2 regions of the Streptosporangium sp. DT93 genome follow, and region 2 is predicted to be linked to the other one. Evidence: predicted binding sites of a transcription regulator. Region 2 holds the regulator's gene; the other holds the start of a gene.
The links. The regulator HrcA, encoded in region 2, represses chaperone genes, less so after heat shock. The targets are predictions, from matches to a motif close to TTGGCACTCTCNNNNNGAGAGTGCCAA.
Positions count from the first base shown of each region.

Region 1: the regulator HrcA is predicted to act here: its motif matches at 3,651-3,677, upstream of groES (co-chaperone GroES).

Region 1 covers NZ_JBNCLF010000011.1:211,286-222,855, forward strand. The annotation lists gene ACLQ2R_RS23695 (DUF5319 family protein) at 1-165, shown strand, start outside; gene ACLQ2R_RS23700 (hypothetical protein) at 126-392, opposite strand; gene ACLQ2R_RS23705 (sigma-70 family RNA polymerase sigma factor) at 475-1,113, opposite strand; gene groL (chaperonin GroEL) at 1,538-3,157, opposite strand; gene groES (co-chaperone GroES) at 3,250-3,561, opposite strand; gene ACLQ2R_RS23720 (class I SAM-dependent methyltransferase) at 3,805-4,971, shown strand; gene ACLQ2R_RS23725 (hypothetical protein) at 5,212-6,447, shown strand; gene ACLQ2R_RS23730 (MarR family winged helix-turn-helix transcriptional regulator) at 6,415-6,957, opposite strand; gene ACLQ2R_RS23735 (alkene reductase) at 7,066-8,133, shown strand; gene tsaD (tRNA (adenosine(37)-N6)-threonylcarbamoyltransferase complex transferase subunit TsaD) at 8,234-9,265, opposite strand; gene rimI (ribosomal protein S18-alanine N-acetyltransferase) at 9,258-9,689, opposite strand; gene tsaB (tRNA (adenosine(37)-N6)-threonylcarbamoyltransferase complex dimerization subunit type 1 TsaB) at 9,707-10,483, opposite strand; gene ACLQ2R_RS23755 (class F sortase) at 10,540-11,094, opposite strand; gene ACLQ2R_RS23760 (hypothetical protein) at 11,101-11,570, opposite strand, start outside.
Region 2 covers NZ_JBNCLF010000004.1:349,388-360,957, forward strand. The annotation lists gene ACLQ2R_RS11975 (16S rRNA (uracil(1498)-N(3))-methyltransferase) at 1-613, opposite strand, end outside; gene dnaJ (molecular chaperone DnaJ) at 708-1,847, opposite strand; gene hrcA (heat-inducible transcriptional repressor HrcA) at 1,862-2,875, opposite strand; gene ACLQ2R_RS11990 (hypothetical protein) at 3,031-3,501, opposite strand; gene ACLQ2R_RS11995 (hypothetical protein) at 3,592-4,140, shown strand; gene ACLQ2R_RS12000 (DUF3097 domain-containing protein) at 4,199-5,014, shown strand; gene ACLQ2R_RS12005 (DUF4870 domain-containing protein) at 5,038-5,778, shown strand; gene hemW (radical SAM family heme chaperone HemW) at 5,827-7,038, opposite strand; gene ACLQ2R_RS12015 (hypothetical protein) at 7,135-8,112, opposite strand; gene ACLQ2R_RS12020 (glycoside hydrolase family 18 protein) at 8,258-9,541, shown strand; gene lepA (translation elongation factor 4) at 9,635-11,467, opposite strand; gene ACLQ2R_RS12030 (hypothetical protein) at 11,542-11,570, shown strand, end outside.

The DNA of each region.
Region 1 (11,570 bases), on a different contig from region 2:
TACTTCGACTGGGAACTGCTCCGCGGCAACCTGCGTCAGATGATCGAGAACGGTCAGCCGCAGGTGCACGAACCCGCCTACGAGCCCAACCCCACCGACTACGTGAGCTGGGAGTACGCCCGGGGTTACGTGGACGGTGTGATCGACACCGAGGAACACCGCTGATCCACGTCGTCGGCCAGGGCGGCCAGCAGCGCGATCGCGGCGTCCGGGGCCTTCGCGGCGTTCGAACTTTTCGCGGCGTTCGAGACCTTCGAGGTCTTTGAGGTCTTCGAGGCGGGGACCGGCGCCCTTCGGGAGAGTGCCTCGATGACGGCCTCGGTCTCGGCCACGGCCGGATCCTCGTCCGGCCCGTACCTGCGGGCCGGACGTCGCGGGTGAACCGTTGTCATGATCGTTCTCGCTCCGGGTCGTCGCGAGCCCCGTCCCGCGGTTCAGGTCTCCGCTCGCGGCCCCTGCTCAGCGGCTCCGCGGTCAAGCTATCGACTCCAGCTCCGCCATCGCCCGAAGCCTGGCCAGCGCCCTGTGCTGAGCGACACGAACCGCACCTGGTGACATACCAAGTACATTACCGGTCTCCTCGGCGGAAAGGCCCGACACCACCCGGAGCATGAGCAGCTCCCGCTGGTTGTCCGGCAGCCGCGACAGCAGCCGCCGGGCGTGTTCGGCCTCGATGTAGCGCACCACGGTCTCCTCCGGCCCCGGCCCCTCGTCGGGCCCGTCCGGAAGGTCCTGCGTGGGCACGGCGGACCGCACGGAGCTGCGCAACGCGTCGGCCACCTTGTGGGACGCGATGCCGAAGACGAAGGACGCGAACGGGCGTCCCATGTCACGGTAGCGGGGCAGTGCGGACAGCACCGCGATGCACACTTCCTGGGCCACGTCGTCCGCGATGTGATACTGACCGGAGACCCGGCCCAGACGACCACGGCAGTAACGGACGACCATCGGCCGCAGGTGCGCGATCAGAGCCTCGATCGCGGTGCGATCCCCCTGAACGGCGAGGCTTGTCAGGTCCTTGAGATCATCCCTGTGGGCGACCCCATCGGACCTCGTCGCAAGCCTCACCCCATTTTTGGCGTCGGCGACGCATCCCTCGGTCACGTTAGGCATGATGCCCGCCCTGATAGTGACTGTCGTCATGGCAAACGGCTACGGATTGGTCACATTGAGGCGGTGATAACGGCGCGTAATCACGGGGGGGCGATATCGACTACGGTATGTAGGAATATTTCCTTCGATTGCCAAAATGTGGCGCCTATTGACAGAAGTGCTTTTGATCTTCCAAACCACGGGACGCTCCGTGACGCTTTGAGACCGCTTTCGGTTTACCACCGGGCGCGGAACTTACCGCCGGGCACGGAACCGACCGCCGGGCACGGAACACGAACGGCCACCGGCCGCCGATCCCCGCTCCCGGTCACCGGCCCCGGCCCCCGGCCTCGGTCACCGGCGGGGACACGGGCCGCACGCGGGCGGAACACGAACGGCCCGCGCCCCCCGAAGGGAACGCGGGCCGCGGGTGAGCGGAGACCGATCAGTGACCGTGGCCGTGGCCGTGACCACCGGCGGCGGCCGGAGCCTCGTCCTCGGGCTTGTCCACCACGAGGGCCTCGGTCGTCAGCAGCATGCCGGCGATGGAGGCGGCGTTCTGGACGGCCGAGCGGGTGACCTTGACCGGGTCGATGACGCCCTGGGCGATCAGGTCGCCGTACTCGCCGGTGGCGGCGTTGAAGCCCTGGCCGACGGAGAGCTCGGTGACCTTGGCCGTCACGACGTAGCCCTCGAGACCGGCGTTCTCGGCGATCCAGCGGGCCGGCTCGACGAGCGCCTTGCGGACGATCGAGACACCGGTCGCCTCGTCCCCGGTCAGGCCCAGGTCGTCCAGGGCCTTGGAGACGTGGATGAGCGCGGAGCCACCGCCGGAGACGATGCCCTCCTCGATCGCGGCGCGGGTGGCCGAGATCGCGTCCTCCAGGCGGTGCTTCTTCTCCTTGAGCTCCACCTCGGTGGCCGCGCCGACCTTGAGCACGCAGACGCCGCCGGAGAGCTTGGCCAGCCGCTCCTGGAGCTTCTCGCGGTCCCAGTCGGAGTCGGACTGCTCGATGGCGAGCTTGATCTCCTTGACGCGGTCGGAGATCGCCGTGGCCTCGCCGGCACCGTCGACGACGGTGGTGGAGTCCTTGGTGATCACGACGCGGCGGGCGGTGCCCAGCACCTCGACGCCGACGTGCTCCAGCTTGAGGCCGATCTCCTCGCTGACGACCTGGCCGCCGGTGAGGATGGCGATGTCCTGCAGCATGGCCTTGCGGCGGTCACCGAAGCCGGGCGCCTTGACCGCGACCGAGGTGAAGGTGCCGCGGATCTTGTTGGTGACCAGGACGGCCAGGGCCTCGCCCTCGACGTCCTCGGCGATGACCAGCAGGGCCTTCTTGGTCTGCGCGATCTTCTCCAGCAGCGGCAGGAAGTCGGCGACCGAGGAGATCTTGCCCTGGGTGATCAGGATGTAGGGGTCCTCCAGGACCGCCTCCATGCGCTCCTGGTCGGTCACCATGTACGGCGACAGGTAGCCCTTGTCGAACTGCAGGCCCTCGGTGAACTCCAGCTCCAGGCCCATGGTGTTGGACTCTTCGACGGTGATGACACCGTCCTTGCCCACCTTGTCGAACGCCTCGGCGATGAGCTCGCCGATCTTGGCGTCCTGCGCGGAGATCGTCGCGACGTGCGCGATCTCCTTCTTGTCCTCGACCGGGCGGGCGGACTCGATGAGCCTGTCGCTGACGGCCTTGGCGGCGATGTCGATGCCGCGCTTGAGGGAGAGCGGCTGGGCGCCGGCGGCCACGTTGCGCAGGCCCTCGCGGACCATGGCCTGGGCCAGGACGGTCGCGGTGGTGGTGCCGTCACCGGCGACGTCGTTGGTCTTGGTCGCCACCTCCTTGGCCAGCTGCGCGCCGAGGTTCTCGTACGGCGCCTCCAGCTCGACCTCGCGGGCGATGGTGACACCGTCGTTGGTGATGGTGGGCGCACCGAACTTCTTGTCGATGACGACATTGCGGCCACGCGGGCCCAGCGTCACCTTGACCGCGTCCGCGAGAGCGTTCACGCCGCGCTCGAGAGCTCGGCGCGCGTCCTCTTCGAACGACAGGATCTTCGGCATGACAATCCTCTCTATAAGTACGTCGGCGCATCAAAGCCCCGGGCGCTGTCGCGACCCGGGGCTCGATACGTCATCTTTTTGTGAAGCGAGATCTACTTCTCGATGATGGCGAGCACGTCGCGGGCGGAGAGCACGAGGTACTCCTCGCCGCCGTACTTCACCTCGGTGCCGCCGTACTTGCTGTAGAGGACCACGTCGCCCTCGTTGACGTCGAGCGGAACACGCTTCGAGCCTGCGTCGTCCCAGTTGCCGGGACCCACCGCGAGGACCTTGCCCTCTTGCGGCTTCTCCTTGGCGGTGTCCGGGATGACCAGACCGGAAGCGGTGGTCTGCTCGGCCTCAAGCGGCTGGACCACGATGCGGTCGCCGAGCGGCTTAACGGGAACCTTGGTGGCGGTCGTCACGTCGGACCTCCCCTTCAGATGTGAACGATCTAGAAGAGGCGACCAGCGGTCTGCCGTCGCGGGTGTCAGACCTGCCTCGTCGCATTGATTTGGCACTCTCACGGGGAGAGTGCCAATACGGAACAGTATGCAAGGAGGCCTTGACAGTCAACACGAAGCGCCCTTCTGCGCTTGGAGCGGAAGGCGAACCGGGAGGAAAACCCCTCGTGAGGCCCGTCGTGGAAGGCGGTAGCGTCGGCCGGTGTGAATCTCGACGCATTCCGGGAGCTGCTCACCCCGCGCGGCCAGGAGGCCCTCGCCGCCGCGGCGGAGACCGCCGGGGACGACCCGGTGGCGGCGGTGACCCGGCTGAGGCGGACCTACGACGCCGACCTGACCTCGGCGGCGCTCACCCAGGCCGCGCTCAGGGCACGCGCCGGGGAGAAGTTCGGCGCCGACGCCGCCCTGATGTACTTCACCCGGGCCGGCCTGGAGCAGGCCACCCGCCGCGAGGTCGCCGACCACCGGGCGCGCCGCATCCCGGCGGGCTCGCGGGTGGCCGACGTCTGCTGCGGCATCGGCGGCGACCTGCTGGCCCTGGCCAGGGCCGGGTGCGTGGTCGAGGCCGTGGACGCCGACCCGCTCACCGCCGCGGTGGCGCGGGCCAACGCGGACGCGCTGGGCCTGGGGATGCGGGTCTCGGTCCGCGCCGCCGACGCCTCCGCGCTGGACCCGGCCGCCTTCGACGTGCTGTTCGCCGACCCCGCCCGCCGTACGGCCCGGGGCAGGACCTTCGACCCGATGGGGTACTCCCCGCCCTGGCCGGCGGTGCTGGAGATGGTCTCGCGCGCCCCTTCCGCCTGCCTGAAGGTCGCCCCCGGCATCCCCTACGACCTCCTCCCCGACGGCGCCGAGACCGAGTGGGTCTCCTGGCGCGGCGACGTCAAGGAGGCGGTGATCTGGTGCGGCGGCCTGGCGGGCACGGCGCCGCGCCGGGCCACGCTGCTGCCGTCCGGCGTCACGATGACGCCCGACCCCGCGCTCGGCGCCCCCTCCACCGGCCCGGCGGGACGCTACATCTACGAGCCCGACGGCGCGGCGATCCGCGCCCACCTCGTCGCCGAGATCGCCGCCTCGGTCGGCGGGCGCCTGCTCGACCCGCAGATCGCCTACATCACCGCCGACGACGCGGTCGGCACGCCGTGGGCCTCCCGGTACGAGGTCCACGAGACGCTGCCGTTCTCGCTCAAGCGCCTGAGGGCGGTGCTCCGCGAGCGCGGCGCCGGGAACGTGACGATCAAGAAACGCGGTTCCGCGGTGGACGTCGACCGGCTCAGGAAAGACCTCCGGCTGACCGGGGGTGAATCCGCGACGGTCATTCTCACCCGGATCGGGGAGCGGCCGTTCGCCTTCGTGTGCGCCCCCGGTTGACCAGCCAAAATAGTTAATTCTTCCAGCCAACCGGCAATTCCCATCTTTTAGTCTCGCCGCTGGAAAACGCCGGTCCAGCGGCTAAGGTTTCGGGACGGGAGTCCTCTCCCGCCTGCGGTTCGTCACGTCCCTTGGCATTGTCTGTCGTTTTCTTGCTATTCCTGAGTATTCACAATATTCCTTGGCAAACTGACCACATCCCACCGCGCGGCCGACCGTCGGCGAGTGAAGGAGTCCTCGGTGGACCACTCCGACCACGCCCTGTTCCAGGCGGGCAGCCAGACCGCCATCTCCGACCGGATGCGCGAGCTCCTCGCCCGCGCGGCCCAGGACCACGTCTACGAGCAGCGGACCCAGGGGGCCGTGCTCGACGAGATCCGCCAGCGCCTGGAGGGCATGGAGTGGCTGCTCCGCGAGGTCAGGGAACGCGAGATCGGCGGGCTGAACGGCACCCTCGAATCCGTCAACGGCCGCCTGGACGAGATCACCGCCCGTCCGCCCACCTGGGCCGAGGGCCTGGCGCAGCACGTCGAGTCGGTCCGTGACCACGTCGACGCCGTCGGCCGGCGCGTCGACGCGGTGCGCGACCGGGTCTCGGGCGTCGGCGACCTGCCGGGCCTGTGGACCGATCTCGGCGCCATGGGCGAGGGCGTGGAGGAGGCCCTGTCCCGCCTGCGCGCGATCTCGGACGGCACCCAGGGCGTCGACGAGCAGGTGCGCGCGCTGGCCGAGCACCTGGCCAGGCTCCAGGCCGACATGGGCGTCGCGGCGCACCGGTTCGGCCGCCTGGACCGGGCGCTGGCCGACCTGGCCCAGCGCACCGGGCGTGTCGAGGCGGGGATGCTGGAGGCGTCGACGAGCCTCCAGCAGGCCCTGGGCACCGCCACCGACCGGGTGCTGGCCGCCCTCGACCAGGTCAACGCCAAGGTCGACCAGGTGAGCGGCAGGGTCGACCAGGTCGTGCCGAGGATCGACGAGCGGACCGCGGCCGTCGAGAACCGGATCGACCGCCTGGACGGCCACCGGGCCGCGGCCGGCGGGCGCTTCGACACCCTGGAGGAGCGCCTCGACGACATCGAGGGCCGGGTCACCGGCCGGATGGACGTCATCGACTCGCGCCTGTCCACCCTGGACGGTCACGCGGAGAAGTCCGCCGAGCGCCTGGAGAGCCTGGACGAGCGGGTCGGCTTCCTGCCGGCGATCCTCGGGCTCGACGTGCTCATCGGCGCCCAGGCCACCGAGCAGCGGGGGCGCTTCGACTCCCTGGAGGAGCGCGCCCGGCGGGCCGAGGCCGCGCTGGCCCCGCTGGCCGAGATGGTCCGCGCCCGGCCCGACCGCGAGCAGCTCTCGGAGGTGCTGAGCGAGACCGTGGAGCCCGCGCACGCCGACCTGACCCGCCGCCTGGGGTCCCTGGAGGAGACCATGCTGGCCCTCGCCGAGGCGTTACTGCGCCCGGTGAGAACCGACAAGGGCTGAGGGCTCCGGGGCGTACGTCTCGCGGCAGAGGTTGTCCTTGACGGTCTTGAGCAGGGACGAGAGCTGCCCGACCTGCTCGTCGCTCAGCCCCCGGGTCATCCGCTGGTGCAACTCGGCCATGACCCGCTCCACCTCGGGCAGGAGCGCGCGCCCGGCGGGCGTGATCTCGACCATGCTGATCCGCCGGTTGCCCGGACAGGGGCTGCGGCTGACGAACCCGCTGCGCTCCAGTCGCTGGAGCGTCTTGGTCATCGTGGACACGTCGACGCCGACGATCCTGGCCAGCGCGTTCTGCGACCGGGGGCCGTGCTCCTCCAGCGCGCCCAGCACGCGTTCCTGGCCCGGGTACAGCTCGATCTCCGCGAGGAGGTTGGCGAGCAGGACGCGGTGGTCGCGGCCGGTGACGACCATCAGGCAGTTGAGGCTCTCCTCGACTCCGCCGCAGTCCCCGTCCGTCGCGTCGCAGCTTCCGCCTGTCTCGTACACCGTGTCGATCCGCGGCTCCGTCATGTCCGGGTCCTTTCCGTCCCTGTCGAGACTACCGCTTGCATGTTGGCCGACCAAGTTGTACAAATGACCATTGGTTGGCCAAGTTGGTCAGCCAAGAAGGGAAACGTCATGCCTTTCTCCCCGTTCACGCTCGGCGGCCTCCAGCTCCCCAACCGGCTCGTGATGGCCCCGATGACCCGCTCGCGCGCCTACGTCGACGGGATCCCCTCCTCCCTGACCGCCCTCTACTACGCCCAGCGGGCCTCCGCCGGCCTGATCGTCACCGAGGGCGCGCAGCCCAGCCCGGCGGGCAAGGGCTACATGGACACCCCCGGGCTGCACACCGACGAGCAGGTGGCCGGGTGGCGGGAGGTCACCGACGCCGTGCACGCGGCGGGCGGCCGGATCTTCGCCCAGATCATCCACTCCGGCCGGATCGGCCACCCCGACAACACCGGCGCCGTGCCGGTCGGCCCCTCCGCCGTACGGCCGGCGGGGCAGATCTTCACGCCCGCGGGCATGCAGGACCACCTCACCCCGATCGAGCTGACCACCGCAGAGGTCGAGGCGACCGTCCAGGACTTCGCGGACGCCGCCGCCCGCGCCGTCGAGGCCGGCTTCGACGGGGTCGAGCTGCACGGCGCCAACGGCTACCTCATCCACCAGTTCCTGTCGCAGAACGCCAACCTGCGCGAGGACCGCTTCGGCCGGTCGTCGGTGGCCGACAGGATCCGCTTCGCCGTGGAGACCGCGCGGGCGGTCGCCGACCGGATCGGCGCCTCCAAGGTCGGCATCCGGCTCTCACCCGCCACCGGCAGCGGCGACCTGGTGGAGGACGACGCGCACGAGGTCTACCCGGCGCTGGTGGCCGAGCTCGCCGCGCTCGACCTGGTCTACCTGCACCTGGTGGGCGGCGTCTCCGAAGAGCTCGACCGGGAGATCCGCAGGACGTGGCCGAACGCCCTCATCCTCAACGTCCCCTCGATCACCGACCCGTCCGCCAGGATCGCGTACTCCCTGGAGCGCGGCGCCGACCTGGTCTCGCTGGGCTCCTCGTTCCTGGCCAACCCCGACCTGCCGCTCCGGCTGCGACTCGGCGCCGAGCTCAACCAGGCCGACCTCGCCACGGCCTTCGGCGGCGACCACCGGGGCTACACCGACTACCCGCTGCTGCCCCTGCACCCGGCGTCGGCGTAGACCCCGCCGGACGACGCGGATCCCCGGAGGGAGCCGGGAGGGCGGCCCGGTCGAGCTGCCCGGCCTCGGCGTGGACCCCGCCGGACGACGCGGGGGCCCTTCACACGTGGACGGTGGTGACGGGCAGCGAGGAGTCGGCGGGGATGTCCAGCGGCGACGGCGCCACACCGGCCGCCACCAGGTCCGACCCCAGGGCCGCCACCATGGCCCCGTTGTCGGTGCACAGGCCGGGGCTGGGGACCCTGAGCCGCACGCCCGCCGCCTCGCAGCGCTCCCGCGCCAGCGCCCGCAGCCGGGAGTTGGCCGCGACACCGCCGCCGATCAGCAGGTCCCCGACGCCGTGCTCGGCGCACGCGCGCAGGGCCTTGCGGGTCAGCACGTCCACGACCGCCTCCTGGAACGAGGCCGCCACGTCGGGAACGTGGACCGGCTCCCCGGCCTTCTGCCTGGCCTCCACCCACCGGGCCACCGCGGTCTTCAGGCCGGAGAAGGAGAAGTCGAGCGTCCCGTCCTCGTACTTGCCGCGGGGGAAGGCGATGGCGCTTCCCGAGCCGTCGCGGGCCACCCGGTCGATGTGCGGCCCGCCCGGGAACGGCAGGCCGAGCACCCGCGCCACCTTGTCGAACGCCTCGCCCGCGGCGTCGTCCACGGTGGAGCCCAGCGAGATGACCTCCCTGGCGACGTCGGGCACCAGCAACAGGGACGAGTGCCCTCCCGAGACCAGCATGGCGATGCTCGGCTTGGGCAGGGCGCCGTGCTCCAGCTGGTCCACCGCGACGTGCGCGGCCAGGTGGTTGACCCCGTACAACGGCACACCCAGACCCAGCGCGTACGCCTTGGCGGCGGCGACGCCGACGAGCAGCGCCCCGGACAGGCCGGGCCCGGCGGTGACCGCGATCGCGTCGATGTCGGCCAGGCGCAGCCCCGCCTTCTCCAGCGCCCGGTCCACGGTCGGGGTCATCGCCTCCAGATGGGCCCTGGACGCGACCTCGGGCACCACCCCGCCGAAGCGGGCGTGCTGCTCGACGCTGGAGGCGATGGCGTTGGCCAGCATGGTGTGCCCCCGGACGATGCCCACGCCCGTCTCGTCGCAGGAGGTCTCGATGCCCAGGACCACCGGTTCGTCACTCATGGAGATCCTTCCTCATCATGATCGCGTCGGTGCCGTCCTCGTAGTAACGGCGGCGCAGGCCGATCCGCTCGAACCCGAACCTGTGGTAGACCGCCTGCGCGTCCGGGTTGTCCGCGCGCACCTCGAGGAAGACCGAGACGGCGCCCCGGCGCGCGGCCTCGGCCAGCAGCTCGGTCAGCAGGGCGCCGCCGATGCCGGCCCTGCGCCACCCGGCCAGTACGGCGATGGTCTGGACGTCGGCCTGGTCGCCCGCCGCGGCGAGCCCGGCGTAGCCGACGATCACGTCGCCGGCCAGGGCCACCACGTAGTGCCTGGTCCTTGGCTGGTCGTCGAGCTCGCCGCGGAGCATGCCCTCGCTCCAGGCGTCGGCGGGGAAGGTCGCGTGCTCGATCTCCATGACCGCGGGCAGGTCGTCCGGGGTCATGACGCGGAGCACCGCGGTCACGTGGAGACCTTCTTGGGCGGCGCGGGCACCCGGGCGTCGGGGCGGCGCAGGTAGATCGGCAGGGGCGGCCCCAGCACGGGGTGACCACCCTGCCCGGGACGGCCGTCATGCCCGGGACGGCCGTCGGGCTCCGGACGGTCGTCGGACGCGGGATGTGCGCCGGTACCCGTGGTCCCGGCGATGCCCGGCTCGGTGGGCGCGGCGTCCCGTTCGGTCAGCGCGGCGGCGGCCAGCGCGGCCAGCGCGCCGGCGTAGGGGTACTCCGGCGCGTCCACCAGCCGGGAGGCGCCCAGGATCTCGGCGTACATCCGCGCGCCCGCGCCGACCAGCGGGATCTCCCCCGGCAGGTCGTGGGGCCGGTCCACCGCGGGGTCGGACAGCCGGGTGCGCGCGTCGGCGTAGTGGCCCCAGAAGACCTCCTTGCGGCGGGCGTCGGTGGCCACCAGGAACGGCGCGTCCAGGCCGCTTCCGTAGGCCAGGGCGTCGAGCGTGCACACCCCGTACGCCGGGACGCCCAGGGACGTCGCCAGGGCCTGGGCGGTCACCAGGCCGACCCGCAGGCCGGTGTAGGGACCGGGCCCGGAGCCGGCGACGACGGCGGTGACGTCGCCGAGCGAGACCCCGGCCTCCCGCAGGACCGTCTCGATCGTGGGCACGAGCAGCTCGCCGTGACGGCGCGCGTCGACCGTGGTCGACTCGGCGAGGACCCTCTCGCCGTCGTGCAACGCTGCGGTGACGGCGGGGGTGGCGGTGTCAAAGGCCAGGACCAGCACGGACAGTTAGCCTAGTCCGTTCCGCGAGGGCTCATGCCTCCCCGTGCCGCGAGGGCTCAGGTCTCGACCAGGGTGGCGTAGACGATCAGGTTGTCCTCGTACTCGTGGTCGTCCCAGTCGAAGGTCCCGCCGCAGGTGATGAGCCGCAGGCCGTCCTCCAGGTAGACCTTGTCGGCCGGGAACCGGTTCTTGCTGATCTGCTCGATCGTGTCCACCCGGTACTGGGCGACCTTGCCGTCGCTCCGCACCACCTTGATGACCTGCCCCTGCCGCATGTCCTTGAGCCGGTAGAAGACGGCGGGCGCGGTCTTGGTGTCCACGTGCCCCAGGATCACCGCGGGCCCCTTGTCACCGGGGACCGCGCTGCCGGTGACCCACCCCGCGACGTTCGGCTTCTCGTACGGCGGCAACTCGACCCTGCCGTCGCTCACACCGAGCTTCATCAGGGGCGCCTTGATGCCCAGGGACGGGATGTCGATGCGGCTGGGCGCGACCGAGGCGCGGGCGGGCGGCTTCTCCTCCTCCCCGCCCCTGCCGTTGATCGCGACCATGACGACCCCGGTGACGACCCCGGCCAGGATGATCCTGGACCAGCGGGTTGAATCGGCCATCGGAGGCTATGAGCGGCGGCGACGTACGACCGCGACGCCGATGCCACCCGCCAGGGCCACGGCGAGCAGCACCCCGGTGGTGCCGATCGGCACGCCCGAGTCCTCGGGACCTCCGGCCGCGGTGCCGCCGCCGCCGGTGCCGGGCGCCTCGGTGCTGATGATCGTCCTGGTCGGCCTTGAGGTGGGGGCGGGGCTCGGCTCGGTGTCGGCCACGATCCGCAGGTTGGTCGTGCCCGTGTCGTTGGTCCCCTCGCACCTGGCGTTGATCTCGTAGACGCCGACGGCGGTGCCCGCGGCGACGGTGGCCTGGCCGCGCACCCAGGGGCGCGGCGTCGGGGTCGCGGTGGACGCGGGGTCCGGGGTCGGCGTGGCCAGGATCGGGTCGAGGGTCACCGGGGTACGGAAGATCCGGGAGGAGGCGGTGCCGCGGTGCTCGGGCCCTCCCTGCGGGATCGGGCAGTTCGCCAGGATCCACA
Region 2 (11,570 bases):
GGGAGATCCCGCCCTCCGGGCCGACCACCACGACGATGTCGCCGCCCCCGGGGAGCGGCAGGCCCGACAGCGGGGAGGCGGCCTCCTCGTGCAGGACGACGCCCAGCGCCGCCGCCGACAGCAGGCCGGCGACCGTGGCGGTGGTCGCGAGCTCCGCCACGTGCGGCAGGTGGAAGCGGCGGGACTGCTTGCCCGCCTCGCGGGCGGTGGAGCGCCAGCGGGCCAGCGCCTTGGCGGCCCGCTCCCCCTTCCACTGGGTGACGCACCTGACGGCGGCCCAGGGGACGATCACGTCGACCCCGGCCTCCGTCATCATCTCCACGGCCAGCTCTCCCCTGTCGCCCTTGGGCAGGCCCTGGACGACGACCAGGCGCGGGGTGGGCGCCGGCAGGTCGTGACGGCGCAGCACCCGGACCCGGAGCGAGTCCTTGCCGGCCTCGGCCACCACGCACTCCGCGACGGCCCCCTCCCCGTCGGTCAGGTCGAGCCGCTCCCCCGCCCGCAGCCGCCGTACGGCCGCCGCGTGGCGTCCCTCGGGACCGCCGAGCGTGAACTCCGCCCCGGCCGCCCCGGCCAGGTCGGCGCGATCGGCCAGGAACACCGGAACGGTCATGGGGCACCGGGGCGGGTCGCCGCCGGGCCCGCCGTCCGGGTCACCGTCCGGGTCAACGGGCGGGTCAACGGACGGGTCGCTGTCCGTGGCATCGTCAGCGGCCGTTGAAGGCGTCCCGCAGGCGGGAGAAGAAGCTCTGCTGGCCGGGGGCGAACTTGCCCGGCGGGCGCTCCTCGCCCCGGAGTTTGGCGAGCTCCCTCAGCAGCTCCTCCTGGGCCGCGTCGAGGCGGGTGGGGGTCTCCACGTTGACGTGGATCAGCAGGTCACCGCGACCGGTCTCGTTCAGGCGCTGCACGCCCCGGCCGTAGAGCGGGATCGTCTGTCCCGACTGGGTGCCCGGACGGATGTCCAGCTCCTCGGCGCCGTCCAGCGTCTCCATGGTCAGGATGGTGCCCAGCGCCGCCGCGGCCATCGGGATCTGCACGGTGCAGTGCAGATCGTCGCCACGCCGCTCGAAGGTCTCGTGGGGGCGCTCGACGATCTCCAGGAACAGGTCTCCGGGCGGGCCGCCGCCGGGGCCGATCTCACCCTCGCCGGCGAGCTGGATGTGGGTGCCGTCCTCGACGCCGGCCGGGATGCGGACCTTGATGGTCCGCCGGGTACGGACCCGGCCGTCGCCCGAGCACTCCTGGCAGGGGTTGCGGATGATCGAACCGAAGCCGCCGCACTGGGGGCAGGGGCGGGAGGTCATGACCTGTCCCAGGAAGGACCGGGTCACCTGGGAGACCTCACCCCGTCCGTGACACATGTCACAGGTGTCGGGATGCGTCCCGGCCGCGGCGCCGGAGCCGGTGCAGACGCCGCAGACCACCGCGGTGTCGACGACCAGCTCGCGGGTCGTGCCGAAGCCCGACTCCTGCAGGTCGAGCTCCACGCGAATGGTGGCGTTGCGCCCGCGGCGGGCACGCGAACGCGGCCCCCGGCCGCCTCCGGCCCCGGCGGCGCCGAAGAAGGCGTCCATGATGTCGCTGAAGGGGAACCCCGCGCCGAAGCCTCCGGCCCCGGCTCCGCCCGAGGCGAACGGGTCACCGCCCATGTCGTACATCTGCCGCTTGCTGGAGTCGGACAGCACCTCGTAGGCCTGCGTGATCTCCTTGAAGCGTTCCTGGGTCGCAGGGTCGGGGTTGACGTCGGGATGCAGCTCGCGCGCCAGGCGGCGGTAGGCCTTCTTGATCTCTTCCGCACTGGCGTCACGGCGCACCCCGAGGGTGCCGTAGTAGTCGCTCTTAGCCACTTTTCGTTGACCTCTTAGGATGCAGCCAGAATCTGGCTGACGTAGCGTGCCACCGCGCGCACCGCGCCCATCGTGACCGGGTAGTCCATACGCGTCGGGCCCAGCACACCGAGCCGGGCCAGTTGCTTGTCCCCAGAACCGTATCCGGCGGCGACGATGGACGTGCCCTGGAGTCCGGTATAGGGATTCTCCGAGCCGATCCGCACGGTCAGCGCCGACAGGTCGGAGGTTTCACCGAGCAGCCGCATGAGCACGACCTGCTCCTCCAGGGCCTCCAGCACGTCGCGGAGGCCGACGGTGAAGTCGGCTCCCGCCAGGTTGGCGGCCCCTGCAAAAACGATCTTCTCGTCGTGCCGCTCCACCAGGGATTCCAGCAGCACCGACAGGATCGTGGCCGCGAGCGGCCGGTCCTCGGGCGACAGCCGCTCCGGCAGGTCGGCGACCTTGTCGGGGACGCCGCTGAGCCCGCATCCGTCGAGCGAGGCGTTGAGCACCGCCCGCAGGTGGGCCACCCGCTGCTCGTCGGCGACCTGGGGCAGCTCGACCACCCGCTGCTCGACCCGGCCGGTGTTGGTGATGAGCACGAACATCAGCCGGCGCTCGCTCAGCGGCACCAGCTCGACGTGGCGGACCGTCGAGTGGGTCAGCGTCGGGTACTGCACCACGGCGACCTGCCGGGTGAGCTGGGCCAGCAGCCGCACCGTCCTCATGACGACGTCGTCGATGTCCACGGCTCCGGCGAGGAAGCTCTCGATGGCCTTGCGCTCCGCGCTGGAGAGGGGCTTCACCTGCGAGAGCCGGTCGACGAAGAGCCGGTAGCCCTTGTCGGTGGGGACGCGGCCGGCGCTGGTGTGGGGCTGGGCGATGTATCCCTGCTCCTCCAGCACGGCCATGTCGTTGCGGATCGTCGCCGGCGAGACACCCAGGTTGTGCCGGTCCGCCAGCGCCTTGGAACCCACCGGCTCGTTGGTGGACACGTAGTCCTCGACGATGGCGCGTAGCACGGCGAGCTTCCGGTCGTCGACCAACGTGGTCACCTCCCTGCCTGCGTTCTCAGGGAAACACGAGGTCTGGCACTCTGTGTTCCCGAGTGCCAAGTGTACGGCCCCGGCGCGAAAGGCGCGATAAGCAAGACCCGCGGACGGTCCCGCCAAGCCGTTGTCAAGCCAACCGCTATCGCGACTCAAGCCACAACCACCACAATCCTTATATGTCCAAAGATGTGGGTTCTTTCCCGGAGGGCGTCGGCGGTGACCCCGGTCACGGTGCGTCCCAGCAGCCGTACGGCCGGCCCGACCGGCAACCATACGGCCAGCCCGGCCAGCACGGGCAGCCCGGCCAGCCCGGCCAGCAGCAGTACGGCCAGCCTGGTCCGCAGCAGTACGGTCAACCGGGTCCGCACTCGTACGGCCAGCCAGGTCAGCCAGGTCAGCCCGGGCCGCAACCCTACGGGCAGCCCGGCCAGCACGGGCAGCCCGGCCAGCAGCAGTACGGCCGGCCCGGTCAGCCAGGCCAATCCGGGCCGCAGCCCTACGGCCAGCCCGGCCAACACGGGCAGCCGGGTCAGCCCGGCCAGCAGCCCTACTACCAGGGTGGGCAGGGGAACCAGCCGTACCAGGGCGGCCAGCAGCCCTACCAGGGTGCCCCCTCCCACGGCTACCCACCCCCCGGGTACGGCGCCCCGCAGGGATCACCGCCCACCGGGAAGATCAAGCCCGGTGTCGGGTGGATCGTCGGAGCCTGGGTGATCGCCGTGATCAGCATCGTCGTCGGTGTCGGCGGCCTCATCGACGGTCTCGCCGGCGCGGTGGACTCCGCCCCCAAGGCGACCTTCCCTGCCGGGCAGGAGACGACGGTCAGGCTCGACCCTGCCGACGCTCCGGCCATCTACGTCTCCACGACCGGCGCCAGGCGCTTCACCTGCGGGATCACCGGCGGCGGCGGCCCCGCCCGCCTGCAGCAGCCGGTCGGGCGGACGGTCGTCACCGGGACCAACGGCATCTCCTGGGAGCTCGGCCTGCGGGTCGGCGTGGACAAGGCGGGCGACTACCAGGTCACCTGTGACGCGGAGCCGGCCGAGGGCATCACGTTCGGTGTGGGCCGGGAGGTCGCCGCCGGAGCGATAGTGGGCGGGGTGCTCGCCCTGATCGGGATACCCTCCCTCGGCATCCTGCTGGCCGTCGTCGTCACGGTCGTCGTGCTGATCAAGCGCAGGAACGCCCGCAGGCGCCAGGCCTCGGCGGGCCAGGCTCCGGCGGCGGGACAGTGGGCGCCGGGACCGCACGGCGGGTGACGGCGGTGTTTGCTAGCGTCCCACGTGATCTGTGGCGAGAGAGGGTGGGCGGCCGTTGATGTACGAGCGTGACGTTCTGGCGGAAGGCCGGCGGCGTCCTCGCCGCGGGACGATCCCCCAGGTCCCCGCCGAGCCCGACCTGGTCGTCGAGGACGCCGACGGCGGCTTCTGCGGCGCGGTGGTGGCCTGCGACAAGGAGGCCGTCACCCTGGAGGACCGGTTCGGGCGACGGCGGGTGTTCCCCCTGGAGCCCGCCGCGTTCCTGCTGGAGGGCAAGGTGGTGACGCTGGTACGGCCGGCCGCCGCGCCGCGCGGCCCGAGACGGAGCGCCTCGGGGTCCATCGCGGTGGAGGGCCTGCGGGCCCAGGTCGCCCGGGAGAGCCGGATCTACGTCGAGGGCGTGCACGACGCCGCCCTCGTGGAGAAGGTCTGGGGTCACGACCTGCGGGTCGAGGGCGTGGTCGTGGAGTACCTGGAGGGGGTCGATCACCTGCCCTCCATCGTCGAGGAGTTCGCCCCCGGCCCCGGCCGGCGGCTGGGGGTGCTCGTCGACCACCTGGTCCCCGGCTCCAAGGAGAGCCGGATCGCCGCCCGGATCTCCTCACCTCACGTGCTGATCGTCGGGCATCCCTTCGTGGACGTCTGGCAGGCGGTCAGGCCGCAGGTGCTCAGGATCCCCTCCTGGCCGTCGGTGCCGCGCGGGGTGTCCTGGAAGGAGGGCGTCGTCGCCGCGCTGGGCTGGAACGTGGAACCGGGCGAGGCGTGGCGCCGCATCCTCGGATCGGTCACGACCTACGCCGATCTGGAGCCCGAACTGCTGGGACCGGTCGAAGAGCTGATCGACTTCGTCACGGTCCCCGGCGAGAACGAGTAGACCGCCGATCCCTGGGAGGGGACATGAACGAGAACCCCGAGGACTTACCCGGCGACGACCGGACGCGTCGCTTCGGCGACTCCCCCGCGACACCCGCCGATCCCGGCCGTGTCCCCGGCCGGGGACACGGCCAGGGATACGGGCAGGGATACGGGCAGGGGTACGGCCCGGGACACAACCCGGGATACGAACAGGGACCCGGCCCGGGACACAACCCGGGATACGCGCAGGAACCCGGCACGGGATACGGCCAGGCATACGAACAGGGACCCGGCCAGGGGTACGAGCAGGGATACGGCCAGGGGTACGGTCACCCGTCCGCCTACCCGCCGGCCCCGCCCCCGTACGACGCGAGCGGATACGGGTACGGTCACCAGCCGTACGACGGATACGTCCCGCCCGGCCACGGCCACCGGGGGCCGCCCGGGACGTACGGGCCCCGGCCGGGCAGCGACGACACCACCATGGCGCTGCTCGCCCACCTGCTGGGACTGCTGACCTCCTTCCTCGGCCCGCTGGTGCTCTACCTGGCGAAGAAGGACCACTCGCCCTACGTGCGCGACCAGGCCGCCGAGGCGCTCAACTTCCAGCTCACGGTGATGATCGCCTACATGGTCTGCTGGGTCCTGGCCTTCGTGCTCATCGGTTTCGTGCTGATCTTCCTGCTCTGGGTCGGATCGCTGATCATGGCGATCATCGCCATGGTGGCGGCCGGGCGGGGAGAGAACCACCGCTACCCGCTGACCATCCGCTTCGTGAGCTGACCCGGCGCGGATCGCCCGAAGACCGCCGCCCGAGGTGGAACCGTACGCTCAGGTCAGGTCGCGTACCAGCGCGTCGGCCAGCAGGCGGCCGCGCAGGGTGAGCACCGCCCGGCCCGCCTTGAACGGTTCCACCTCCAGCAGGCCGTCGCCGAGCGCGCGGGCGACCACGACGGGACGTTCCAGCTCGCCGAGCGGGAACCCGCGCGAGAGCCGCAGTTCCAGCATCAGCCGCTCCACCGCCCGGTCCCGCGCGCCCAGCACCTCGCGCGCGTGCGCCGGGGAGACCCCCGAGGCCAGGCGCCGCGCGTAAGCCGCCGGATGCTTGACGTTCCACCAGCGGGTGCCCCCGACGTGGCTGTGCGCCCCCGGGCCGACGCCCCACCAGTCGCCGCCGGTCCAGTAGAGCAGGTTGTGCCGGCAGCGGCCGGCCTCGGAGGTCGCCCAGTTGGACACCTCGTACCAGGTGAACCCCGCCTCGGCCAGCATGGCGTCGGCGATCAGGTAGCGGTCGGCGGCCACGTCGTCGTCGGGCATCGGGAGCTCACCGCGCCTGATCCTGGCCGCCAGCTTCGTCCCGTCCTCGACGATCAGCGAGTACGCCGAGACGTGGTCGGGCTCCGCCTCGATCGCGGCGGCCAGCGACGCGCGCCAGTCGTCGTCGCTCTCGCCGGGGGTGCCGTAGATCAGGTCGAGGTTGACGTGCTCGAACCCCGCCGTCCTGGCCTCCCGTACGGCGTGCGCGGCGCGGCCGGGGGTGTGGCGGCGGTCGAGCACCCGCAGCACGTGCTCGCGGGCGCTCTGCATCCCGAAGCTCATCCGGTTGAACCCGCCGGCGCGCAGGCGGGCCAGGTAGGCGGGGTCCACGGACTCGGGGTTGGCCTCGGTGCTCACCTCCGCCCCGGGGGCGAGGCCGAACTCCTCCTCGATCGCCCCCAGGATGCGCACCAGGTCGCCGGCCGGCAGGAGGGTCGGGGTGCCGCCGCCGAAGAACACCGTCTCGACCGGCAGGGACACCTCCCCCAGGACGGCCCGCGCCCGCCGCACCTCGTCGACGGCGGTGTCGGCGTAGTCCTTCTGCGAGGCGCCGGGGCCGAGCTCGGACGCCGTGTAGGTGTTGAAGTCGCAGTAGCCGCACCGGGTCACGCAGAAGGGGACGTGGACGTAGAAGCCGAAGGGCCGCTCGCCCAGCCCGGCGAGCGCGCTCTGCGGCAGCTCGCCCGAGGCGGGCACCGGGTCACCGTCGGGAAGTGTGGATGGCACGCCCCAAGTCTGCCGTCCCCTTCGCGGTGCCCGGTACGTCCGGGCGACGCCACGGCGCCGCCCGGCGCCCGAACGATCGGCGGCGCGCCCCGGGGGTCAGATCTCGTGATCGTCCCGTTCCGGCAGGCCGTACCGGCGGGCGAGAGGGTTCCACAGTCTCAGGAAGCCGCGCTTGGCCGTGGTCGCCTCCTCGGAGAAGGCCAGGCCCCGGCGGTAGTCGTCGTCGCCGCTCCAGTCGCGGTCGCAGCCGACGCTCTGGCGGGCCGCCCAGACGAGGAAGGCCTCGTCCGCCTCGAAGGAGGCGGTCAGGGCCCGGGTCAGGCGTTCCCTGACCGCGTCCCCGCCGTCGAGCGCCCCGGTGCCCAGCGCGTTGACCTGGATCACCTGCTCGCGCCGGGAGGCGGTGATCCGCTGGAGCGCCGCCAGCCCGCCGGGGGCGTCCTCGCAGGACCGGAGCCCCTCCAGGGCCGCGTCCAGGCCCGACCGGGAGCCGCCGCTGTCGGCGAGCAGCGCGTCCAGGACCCTGGCCTGCGCCTTCGCCTCCCCGGGACCCTCGGGGCCGCCCGGGGGCCGTCCCGCCACGGGGGTGCCGATCTCGGCCTCGGCACGGGCGTCGGTCACCGCGACCGGCACGCCGCCGGTCTCCGGCGGACCCTCGCCGCGCGGGACGAGCCAGGCGGCTCCGGCCGCGATCGACGCCGTGGTGATCATCGCGGCCACCGTGACCACGGGCCACACCCGGCGGTCGGCGGGGGGCGTGCGGCGGCCGCCCCGTGCCGGGCGGGGCGCCCAGCCCCCGGGCTCGGGCGGACGGGCCCGCCCGTCCGTGTGCCCGTCCGTGTGCCTGTCCGTGTGCCTGTCCGTGTGCAGGTGGCGCTCCTCCCGGGGGAGGTGCTGCTGCCAGTCGGCCGGATCCTGGCGCCACTCCTCCGCGGGGACGCGGGTGTCACCGGTGGAGCCGGGTGACGAGGGCTGAGGGGGCGGGTGCGAGGCCGCCGGCGCCCCGCACCGGGGGCAACGGCGCAGCCCCTCCATCGGGGCGCCACATCGGTTGCAGAACGCCTGCTGCTCCATGCTTTACAACCGTAGTCGAGAGTCGCGCCTTCCACCTGTCAAAACGCCGTCCACCGTTGACGCCCCGATCACCCAGGTCTACGATCCGTGAAAACTTAAAGGAAAGTTTCCTATAAGTTACTTATTCCAAGCAGTGGAGAAGCCCGTGCAGAGACTCCTCCGGCACATGATCGCGGCGGTTCTCGCCGTGGGTCTCGCGGCGGTCGCCGCGCCCGTCCCGGCCCACGCGAACGCCCAGGCCACCCAGGAGAGCGGTGACCGCTTCAAGCGGGTCGCGTACTTCATCCAGTGGGGCGTCTACGGCCGCAACTACCACGTCAAGGACATGGACACCAGCGGCGCCGCCGCCAAGCTGACCCACGTCAACTACGCCTTCGGCTTCGTCAACCCCGAGGGGGACTGCTACTCCGCCGACCCGTGGGCCGACTGGCAGCGTCCGGTGCCCGCCGAGCAGAGCGTGGACGGCGTCGCCGACGCCGAGGGCCAGGCGCTGAGCGGCAACCTCAACCAGCTCAGGAAGCTCAAGGCCAGGCACCCCGGCCTCAAGGCACTGATCTCCCTGGGCGGCTGGACCGGCTCGAAGTACTTCTCCGACGCCGTGCTGACCCCCGCGGGCCGCACCCGGCTGGCCTCCTCCTGCATCGACCTGTGGCTGAAGGGCAACCTGCCCGGCGCCCCCGCCGGTGCCGGCGCGGGCGTGTTCGACGGCATCGACCTGGACTGGGAGTGGCCCGGCTCCTCCGGCAACGACGGCAACGTCATCCGTCCCGAGGACAAGCGGAACTTCACCCTGTTCGTCACCGAGCTGCGCCGCCAGATGAACGGGTTCGACCGGCGCAGCGAGCTGACCGCCTTCCTGCCCGCCGCCGCCGCGAAGATCGACGCGGGCTTCGAGGTGCGCGACGTCTTCAGGCAGCTCACCTTCGCCACCGTCCAGGGCTACGACCTGCACGGCCCCTGGGAGACCGTCACCGGTCACAACGGCAACCTGTTCAACGACCGGCGCGACCCGAACCCGGTGAGGTACAGCGTGGACCAGACCGTCCGCGACTACCTGACGCGCGGCGCCCCGGCGAGGAAGATCGTGGTCGGCGTGCCCGCGTACGGCCAGGGCTGGACCGGCGTCACCGGCGGCAGGAACGGCCTCTACGGCACCGCCACCGGCCCCGCCCCCGGCACCTTCGCGGCCGGCAACGAGGACTACAAGATCCTGGTGAACAAGCCCGGCAAGCGCTACCGCGACCTGCTGACCGGGTCCGTGTGGCTCTACGACGGCAACGAGTTCTGGTCCTACGACGACCCGGCCTCGCTGACGCAGAAGGCGGCCTACATCCGCCTGAAGGGCCTGGGCGGATCGATGATGTGGTCCATCGACCAGGACGACACCAAGGCGTCGCTCACCACGGCGCTCTACCGCGTCCTGCGCTGAGCGACCCCTCCCACGGGGCGGGGCCGTACGGGATCGACATCCCGTACGGCCCCGTTCGCCGTGCTCCCGGTGTGAACGAGCCCCGGCCCGCCGCTACTTCTTGGGCGACGAGGACTCGGTGGAGAGCGCGGCCACGAAGGCCTCCTGGGGCACCTCGACGCGGCCGACCATCTTCATCCGCTTCTTGCCCTCCTTCTGCTTCTCCAGCAGCTTGCGCTTACGGGAGATGTCGCCGCCGTAGCACTTGGCGAGGACGTCCTTGCGGATGGCGCGGATGTTCTCGCGGGCGATGACCCGGGCGCCGATGGCCGCCTGGATGGGCACCTCGAACTGCTGCCTGGGGATGAGCTCGCGCAGCTTCTTGGCCATCTCGACGCCGTAGGCGTACGACTTGTCCCGGTGCACGATGGCGCTGAAGGCGTCGACCGCCTCGCCCTGGAGCAGGATGTCGACCTTGACCAGGTCGGACTCCTGCTCGCCCGAGGGCTCGTAGTCCAGCGAGGCGTACCCGCGGGTGCGGGACTTGAGCTGGTCGAAGAAGTCGAAGATGATCTCGCCGAGCGGCATGGTGTAGCGGATCTCGACCCTGTCCTCGGACAGGTAGTCCATCCCCTGCAGGTTGCCCCGGCGGTTCTGGCAGAGCTCCATGATGGCGCCGATGAACTCCGAGGGGACCAGCACGGTCGTCTTCACCATCGGCTCGAAGACCTTCTCCACCTTGCCGGTGGGGAACTCCGAGGGGTTGGTGACGACGACCTCCTTGCCGTCCTCCATGATCACCCGGTAGATCACGTTGGGCGCGGTGGAGATGAGCGAGAGGTTGAACTCCCGCTCCAGCCGCTCGCGGACGATCTCCATGTGGAGCAGCCCCAGGAAGCCGCAGCGGAAGCCGAAGCCCAGCGCCGCGGAGGTCTCGGGCTCGTAGTCCAGGGCGGCGTCGTTGAGCTGGAGCTTGTCCAGGGCCTCGCGGAGCTCGGGGTAGTCGTCGCCGTCGATCGGGTAGAGGCCCGAGAAGACCATGGGCTTGGGGTGGTCGTAGCCGCTGAGCGCCCGCAGGGCCGGACGCGCCACCGAGGTCACCGTGTCGCCGACCCGGGACTGGCGGACGTCCTTCACGCCGGTGATCAGGTAGCCCACCTCGCCGACGCCCAGACCCTGGTCGGCGATCTTCGGCTCGGGCGAGATGACGCCGATCTCCAGCGTCTCGTGGGCCGCGGTGGTGGACATCATCAGGATGCGCTCGCGCTTGCCCAGGTGGCCGTCCATGACCCGGACGTAGGTGATCACGCCGCGGTAGGTGTCGTACACCGAGTCGAAGATCAGCGCGCGGGCGGGCGCGTCGGCGTCGCCGACCGGGGCCGGGACCTTGTCGACCACGTGGTCCAGCAGCTCCCGTACGCCCACGCCGGTCTTGCCGGAGACGCGCAGCACGTCCTCGGGCTCGCAGCCGATGAGGTGGCAGATCTCCGCGGCGTACTTCTCCGGCTGGGCCGCGGGCAGGTCGATCTTGTTGAGCACCGGGATGATCGTCATGTCGTTGTTCATGGCCAGGTAGAGGTTGGCCAGGGTCTGCGCCTCGATCCCCTGCGCGGCGTCGACCAGCAGGATCGCGCCCTCGCACGCCTGGAGGGACCGGGAGACCTCGTAGGTGAAGTCGACGTGCCCGGGAGTGTCGATCATGTTGAGCACGTAGTCGGTCTCGCCGACCTGCCACGGCAGCCGGACCGCCTGCGACTTGATCGTGATGCCGCGCTCGCGTTCGATGTCCATCCGGTCGAGGTACTGGGCCCGCATGGAACGGGCGTCGACCACCCCGGTGATCTGCAGCATGCGGTCGGCCAGGGTCGACTTGCCATGGTCGATATGGGCGATGATGCAGAAGTTGCGGAGCACAGCGGGGTCGGTCTGGCCAGGCTGAATGCGCACCGGGGTCCGTTTCAACAGATTGATGACGATCATACGGCTGGCATGCCAGCCGTCTTCCATGGTGACATGTCCGGGTGATTGCCCGGACCAGAGCACGGCGCGG